2 linked regions of the Bernardetia sp. MNP-M8 genome follow. Each later gene encodes a partner of the first gene's protein in a complex. Links are inferred from orthologs where the notes say so. Each region holds a gene or a part of one and is shown in the gene's direction. Other genes may lie near its edges. The genes, in order: meaB and scpA.

What was found.
Region 2: the proteins of meaB (region 1) and scpA are in contact, whole or in part, in a crystal structure (PDB 8DPB), measured with the Methylorubrum extorquens proteins. The link is inferred for Bernardetia sp. MNP-M8 from one-to-one orthologs. Residues at the interface, in SOR26638.1 of Methylorubrum extorquens: Arg20, Ala21, Ala24, Arg25, Thr28, Ser32, Arg33, Arg34, His37, Thr98, Gly99, Gly100, Ser101, Ile102, Leu103, Lys106, Thr107, Ala110, Ala113, Ile114, Asp115, Arg116, Ala118, Phe119, Ile120, Arg121, Pro122, Pro124; in SOR27001.1 of Methylorubrum extorquens: Glu577, Glu578, Asn579, Asp580, Gly581, Arg582, Arg583, Arg585, His596, Ala604, Ser605, Ala608, Asp609, Gly611, Phe612, Asp613, Val614, Asp615, Ile616, Gly617, Pro618, Leu619, Glu625, Arg628, Gln629, Val631, Glu632, Asn633, Asp634, Glu661.

Annotation. Positions count from the first base shown.
Region 1 is NZ_CP147012.1:4,121,846-4,125,156, reverse strand. The notes cover bases 334-3,311. They hold meaB (methylmalonyl Co-A mutase-associated GTPase MeaB), read left to right. Parts: upstream 334-1,303; coding sequence 1,304-2,320; downstream 2,321-3,311. Other genes in these bases: V9L04_RS16775 (NAD(P)-dependent alcohol dehydrogenase), read right to left, coding at 2,390-3,311; V9L04_RS16785 (CHASE2 domain-containing protein), read right to left, coding at 334-983. Outside these bases: more of V9L04_RS16785, read right to left, coding at 1-333. UniProt on the Escherichia coli protein: Binds and hydrolyzes GTP. Likely functions as a G-protein chaperone that assists AdoCbl cofactor delivery to the methylmalonyl-CoA mutase (MCM) ScpA and reactivation of the enzyme during catalysis.
Region 2 is NZ_CP147012.1:3,550,652-3,553,973, reverse strand. The notes cover bases 55-3,043. They hold scpA (methylmalonyl-CoA mutase), read left to right. Parts: upstream 55-453; coding sequence 454-2,634; downstream 2,635-3,043. Other genes in these bases: V9L04_RS14450 (hypothetical protein), read left to right, coding at 2,769-3,043; V9L04_RS14455 (hypothetical protein), read left to right, coding at 2,631-2,762; V9L04_RS14465 (response regulator), read right to left, coding at 55-71. In the rest of the region: more of V9L04_RS14465, read right to left, coding at 1-54; more of V9L04_RS14450, read left to right, coding at 3,044-3,230. UniProt on the Escherichia coli protein: Catalyzes the interconversion of succinyl-CoA and methylmalonyl-CoA. Could be part of a pathway that converts succinate to propionate.

The DNA of each region.
Region 1 (3,311 bases):
GTAAATAATACAACGTTAAAAAAACACATCAAAACAGAAATAATAATCGCTAAATAAGAAGGAATTACATCAATATAATTTTCGTGTAAAATCATCGAAAGCATATTTGCATGAATCATAATTCCATACATATCCGTTGCTGCCCTTCCGACAGGTCGTACATTCAGTGGTGTGTAATATCTATCATCTACACCATCATCTTCTATGAAAGTAGAACCCATATAGCCCATAATGACAATTTTGTCTTTAAAGAAAGAAGGATCAAAATTTTCATCTAAAACATCCATTGGGTCAATGACCATAAACTTTTGCCAATTTCCACGATAATAAATCGTTTCTACTTCATTATTCCTTTCCAAAAGTTTTTCGGCTTTATCAGGATAAGAAAGTTGTATGAGTTTGGTTGCAAAACTATAAATTGTTGAATCTTTTACTTTTTCTTTTGGAGAAACAATACGAGCTGTTTCAAACTTTGTATCTTCATCTGTAACAACATTTACATAACCTGTTTGTATATACTTTTGAAATGGTTGGTGAGGAAGTCCTAAACTATCAAAACTTTTACTTTCTTCGTTTGGCTTTTCTAGTTTTGAAGCAAAAACAATAGGACATCTTTCGCTTGCAATTTTTAAAAAGGCTTCTAAAGTAGAATCTTGCTCAGGCTTTCTTGCTCCTGTCAAAAGAGCATCTAGTCCAATTATTTTCGGTTTATATCTTGAAATAACTTCTATTTGCGCTCCTAATCCTGCTCTAGGTAGATAACCAATATTTACAATAACTATATTTGTATCTATTTCTATCTTCTCATTATCTCTTATTTGAGAAAAATAAACATCAGAGATTTTGAAGTTATTAATCGTCTGTTCGAAAATATTGAGAAAATCAAAATTTACGGCTACTGTTTGAAGCAGAAGCATAAACGCAAAAATGGCGATTGTTCCTGTAATTGTAGCAAGATTGAATATTTTTCGTAAAAAACGCATTAGTAAATAGATAAGTTGTAAATAATAGAATGAATATCGATTTTTGATAGATACTGATAAAACAAAAACTCATTTCTATTCCTACAAAGATACAAATTATTTTAAATACGTTTGTACGTTGTGAAGTATTTTTTGATATAAGTAGAAATTAAATTTTTATTTTTAACTAAAATAACATTTTTTTGATAAGAATCTAAAATCAAGACTTGTATTTTTCTCATTTTTGTTTAGCTTTTCTATGAATTGCTTATATCAAACGACAAAACAAAAAGTCAATCCACATCTTATCAACGTTATTTAATTTCACATTTTTTATTTTTATGGCAAAAAACAGACGTTCACGTTTAACATCCCAAGAATATATTGATGGAATTTTGGCTCATAATCCTTTTATTTTGAGTAGAGCTATTACACTTATAGAAAGTCAGTTAGAAAGTGATAATGAACTTGCTACACAGATTATTGACAGACTTATGCCTTATACAGGAAATTCTATTCGTGTAGGAATTACTGGAGTTCCTGGGGTTGGAAAAAGCACATTTATTGAAACTTTTGGACTTTATTTGGCAGATTTAGCAACTGAACTAGAAAATAAAAATAAAAAAATTGCTGTTCTTGCCATTGACCCAAGTAGCCAGCGTTCGGGAGGAAGTATTTTGGGAGATAAAACAAGAATGGAAAAACTCTCTAATCATAAAAACGCTTATATTCGTCCTTCCCCAGCTCGTAGTTCTTTAGGTGGAGTTAGTCAAAAAACGAGAGAAACAATGCTTTTATGTGAGGCAGCAGGCTTTGATGTCATTTTGATAGAAACTGTTGGAGTTGGACAGTCTGAAACAATTGTAAAAGGAATGGTTGATTTTTTTCTTTTGCTTATGCTTGCAGGTGCAGGCGACGAGTTACAGGGAATAAAACGTGGAATTATGGAAATGGCTGATATGCTCGTCATTACAAAAGCTGATAAAGAAAATAAAAATGCAGCTACACGAGCCAAATCACAATATAAACACGCTTTGCATCTTTTCCCACCTAATGATGCCAAATGGACAGTTCCAGTAGAAATTTGTTCGGCTTTAGAAAATGAAGGAATAGAGAATATTTGGAAAAACATTGAAGACTTTGTAAAACAAACAACTTCAAATGGGTTCTTTAAAATAAATCGTAGTCAGCAGAACAAACAATGGCTACATCAAACTATTGAAGAGCGATTAAAAAGAGATTTTTATGCAAATGAATTAATAAAGAAACAAATAGAAGATTTAGAAAAACAAGTTGCTAATGGCTCTAGAAATGCTGTCGAAGTAGCAAGAGAGCTTTTGAACAATTATTACAAATAGAAAAATGGTTAATTGCAAATATCATTGATTTACAATTAACCATTCAAGTATAATTAATTTATACAATTATTAATTATCCTTCAAAGATTTCATGTCAATGACAAAACGATAACGAACATCACTTTTTAGCATTCGTTCGTAGGCATCATTAATGTCTTGCATATTAATCATTTCAATTTCTGAAACAATATTATGCTCTCCACAAAAATCTAGCATTTCTTGTGTTTCTTTGATTCCACCGATTACAGAACCTGCAATAGAACGTCTTCCCATTATCATAGCTGGTGTTTGAATCATAGAATCTAACTCGCCTATAAAACCAACCAAAACTAAAGTTCCATTAATTGTAAGCGTCGAAATATAAGGATTCAAATCATGTTCATAAGGAACTGTATCAATAATTAAATCAAACTTTCCTCTTACCGATTTCATTTGTTTTTCGTCTGTTGAGATAATAACAGTATCAGCACCTAATTCTTTAGCATCTTTTTCTTTACTTGGCGAACGAGAAAAAAGTGTAACTTCTGCACCCATTCCTTTAGCTAATTTGATTGCCATGTGTCCGAGTCCACCCAAACCAATAACAGCAACTTTGCTTCCTTCTTTTACATTCCAATGAACCAAAGGAGACCATGTAGTAACACCTGCACAAAGTAAAGGTGCAACAGCAGCTAAATCAAGATTTTCAGGAACTTTCAAAACAAAGTTTTCATCTACAACTACTTTTTCAGAATATCCTCCAAAAGTATGTCCTCCTAGATGCTTGTCTTTTCCGTTGTATGTTCCTGTAAAACCTTTCTGACAATATTGTTCTAAATCTTGCTTACAACTATCACATGTCTGACACGAATCAACCATGCAACCCACAGCAGCATAATCGCCTACTTTAAGTTTGGTGACATCACTTCCAACTTTAGTCACTTTTCCTACAATCTCATGACCAGGTACAGCAGAATAAACTGTTCCACCCCAATCATTTCTAGCTGTGTGC
Region 2 (3,322 bases), 570 kb from region 1 along the record:
TTATCAGTATCGTTGTCATCTACAAGCATAACTAAGCTGATTTTGTCTGTATTTTGAGTTGAGTTTGCCATAAGTAAGTCAATGTCTATCTTGAATGGAACTATTTGTTTGAGTAGTATTTTTATATCCAATTATCATTTTAACACAATAATACGGATTTTTCAACCATTTTTTGAATGAAAATAGGATTATTTTTGAAATAAATTTGATATAAGACAATAGATTTTTTAAATCGCTATTTTTTTTTCAATTTTAAGTAAAAATTAGAATAGACCAAAATAAGAAAACCTAATTTGTTAAACAAACTTTGAACAATATAATTTTAATTCCTATTACAAATGTCTAATTATAGATTCTTAGTAAGAAATAAATTTCAAAGCAAAGCAAAATTAGGTTAATTTTGAAATGCGCTTCAGCACAATAAATCAGCTAAAAACTGCCAATTATAAATATATGGATTTTAAAAACATTACTCTTCAAGACCTCAAAAATAGAGCTGCAAAAAAAGCAGAACAAAATACACAAGAACTTCCAAAAGAATTTCCTGTTTGGGAAACACCTGAAAAAATTGCTGTAAAGCCATTTTACACAAAAGAAGATTCTGCTTCGCTTCCTCATTTGAATTATCAGGCTGGTATTGCACCTTTTTTACGTGGTCCTTATCCGACTATGTACGCTGTTCGTCCTTGGACGGTTAGGCAATATGCAGGTTTTTCGACGGCAGAAGAATCAAATGCTTTTTATCGTCGCAATTTGGCAGCAGGACAAAAAGGTCTTTCTGTGGCTTTTGACCTTGCAACGCATAGAGGTTATGATTCTGACCATCCTCGTGTAGTGGGAGATGTAGGAAAGGCAGGGGTAGCAATTGATAGTGTTGAGGATATGAAGATTTTATTTGATAAAATTCCTCTTGATGAAATGTCGGTTTCGATGACAATGAATGGAGCAGTTTTGCCGATTATGGCATTTTATATTGTGGCAGCAGAAGAACAAGGTGTTGCGACAGAAAAACTGAGTGGAACGATTCAGAATGATATTTTGAAAGAATTTATGGTGCGTAATACATATATTTATCCACCAGAGCCGAGTATGCGAATTATTGCCGATATTTTTAGATATACAGCCGATAAAATGCCAAAATTTAATTCTATCAGTATTAGTGGTTATCACATGCAAGAAGCAGGTGCGACGGCTGACATTGAGCTTGCTTACACGCTTGCTGATGGCTTAGAATATGTCAAAAAAGGAATTGAAGCAGGATTAGATATTGATGGATTTGCGCCTCGTTTGTCGTTCTTTTGGGCAATTGGAATGAATACGTTTATGGAAGTTGCCAAAATGCGTGCAGGGCGTTGGCTTTGGGCAAATATGATAAAAGAATTTAATCCGAAAAGTGAAAAATCAATGGCTCTCAGAACGCATTGCCAAACTTCGGGTTGGTCTTTGACAGAACAAGATCCTTTTAATAATGTAACTCGTACAACGATTGAGGCTTTGGCTGCTGTTTTTGGTGGTACGCAGTCTTTACACACTAATTCTTTGGATGAAGCTATTGCACTTCCTACTGATTTTTCGGCTCGTATTGCTCGTAATACGCAATTATTTATTCAAAATAATACTGATATTACAAAAGCCATTGACCCTTTTGCAGGTTCGGATTATGTAGAAAACTTAACTTATGAGCTTGCAAATCGTGCTTGGGAACTGATTGAAGAAGTGGAATCTTTAGGAGGAATGACAAAGGCGATTGAGGCAGGAATTCCAAAATTACGAATTGAAGAAGCTGCTGCACGAAAACAAGCACGTATTGACGGACAAAAAGATACGATTGTGGGTGTAAATAAATATATAGTTGATGAAAATGAAGAAGACAAAGTAGAAATTGATGTTTTGGATGTCGATAATGTGGCTGTGAGAGAATCTCAACTCAGACGATTGAAAGAAGTAAAAGAAAAACGCAATGATGAAAAAGTCAAAATTGCCCTTCAAAAACTGACAGACGCAGCACAAAACAAAACAGGAAATCTGTTAGAACTTGCTGTAGATGCTGCACGAGAACGAGCTACTTTAGGCGAAATTTCGCAAGCAATGGAAAGTGTTTTTGGTCGTTATCAAGCACAAACCAAACTTATTGCAGGAATGTACTCCAATGAAATGGACAAAGGAAACGAGAATGGGAAAGGAAACAGTGATTTTGCACTCGCTCAAAAACGCTCTGATGAGTTTGCAGAGATTGAAGGTCGTCGCCCACGTATTTTGATTGCCAAAATGGGACAAGATGGACACGATAGAGGGGCGAAAGTAATTGCTACCAGTTTTGCAGATTTGGGTTTTGATGTGGATATAAGTCCTCTTTTCCAAACGCCTGAAGAAGTAGCCAAACAAGCTGCCGAAAATGATGTGCATATTGTAGGTGCGTCTTCGCTTGCTGCTGGACACAAAACGCTCGTTCCTTCCCTTATTGACGAACTCAAAAAGATAGGTAGAGATGATATTATGGTTGTGGCTGGGGGTGTGATTCCTCCGAAAGACTATGACTTTTTGTATGAAAAAGGTGTTTCGGCTGTTTTTGGACCCGGAACTGTGATTGCAAAGGCTGCTTTGAAGATTTTGGATGAGCTTTTGGAGGAATGAGAAATGCTTGGGTAGGATTGGCGAGTGATTTATATGATTTTTATGATGAAAGGCAGGATGAATGCTTTGAAAAAGAAAAATGGTGTCGTTTGTGGGGACACAAACAACGGCTAGTTTTTTATAAATAACACGAAATGAAAACAATAACTTACAAAAATCAGATTTTTGAAGTAGATTTTGATAGAACTAAAGAAGTCTATGATAATATTCAATTCAGTAACCTTTTCTCTTGTAATTGTCATGGTTGCAGAAACTTTCTAGTCAATAGAGAAAATATTTATCCAAAAGAAGTCCTTAATCTGATGATTCAACTAGGAATAGATTATAAAAAAGGTTCTGAACTGCACCACATATGTAAAATTGAAATAGGAAAACATCTTTATGGAGGTTGGTTTCACTTTAAAGGTAGGATTTTGGAAAACGGAAATGAGTTGACAGAAACTGAAACTATTGAAGTAAATGAAGATTTTAAATTTTTCTTTAAGCGAGATGGTTCTCTTTCCTTTTTTGATAAAGAAGAGCATAATCAAATTATGCAATTGGAAATTCTTGCTCATTCTGATTGGGTACTTGAAAAGGAACTAGAATTGGATTAGAGTACGATGATGAATCACAGTATAAATATTTTTCATCTTATATCTAAAAATGAATAAATCAATAACAATCAAATTAATATCCATACTAACAT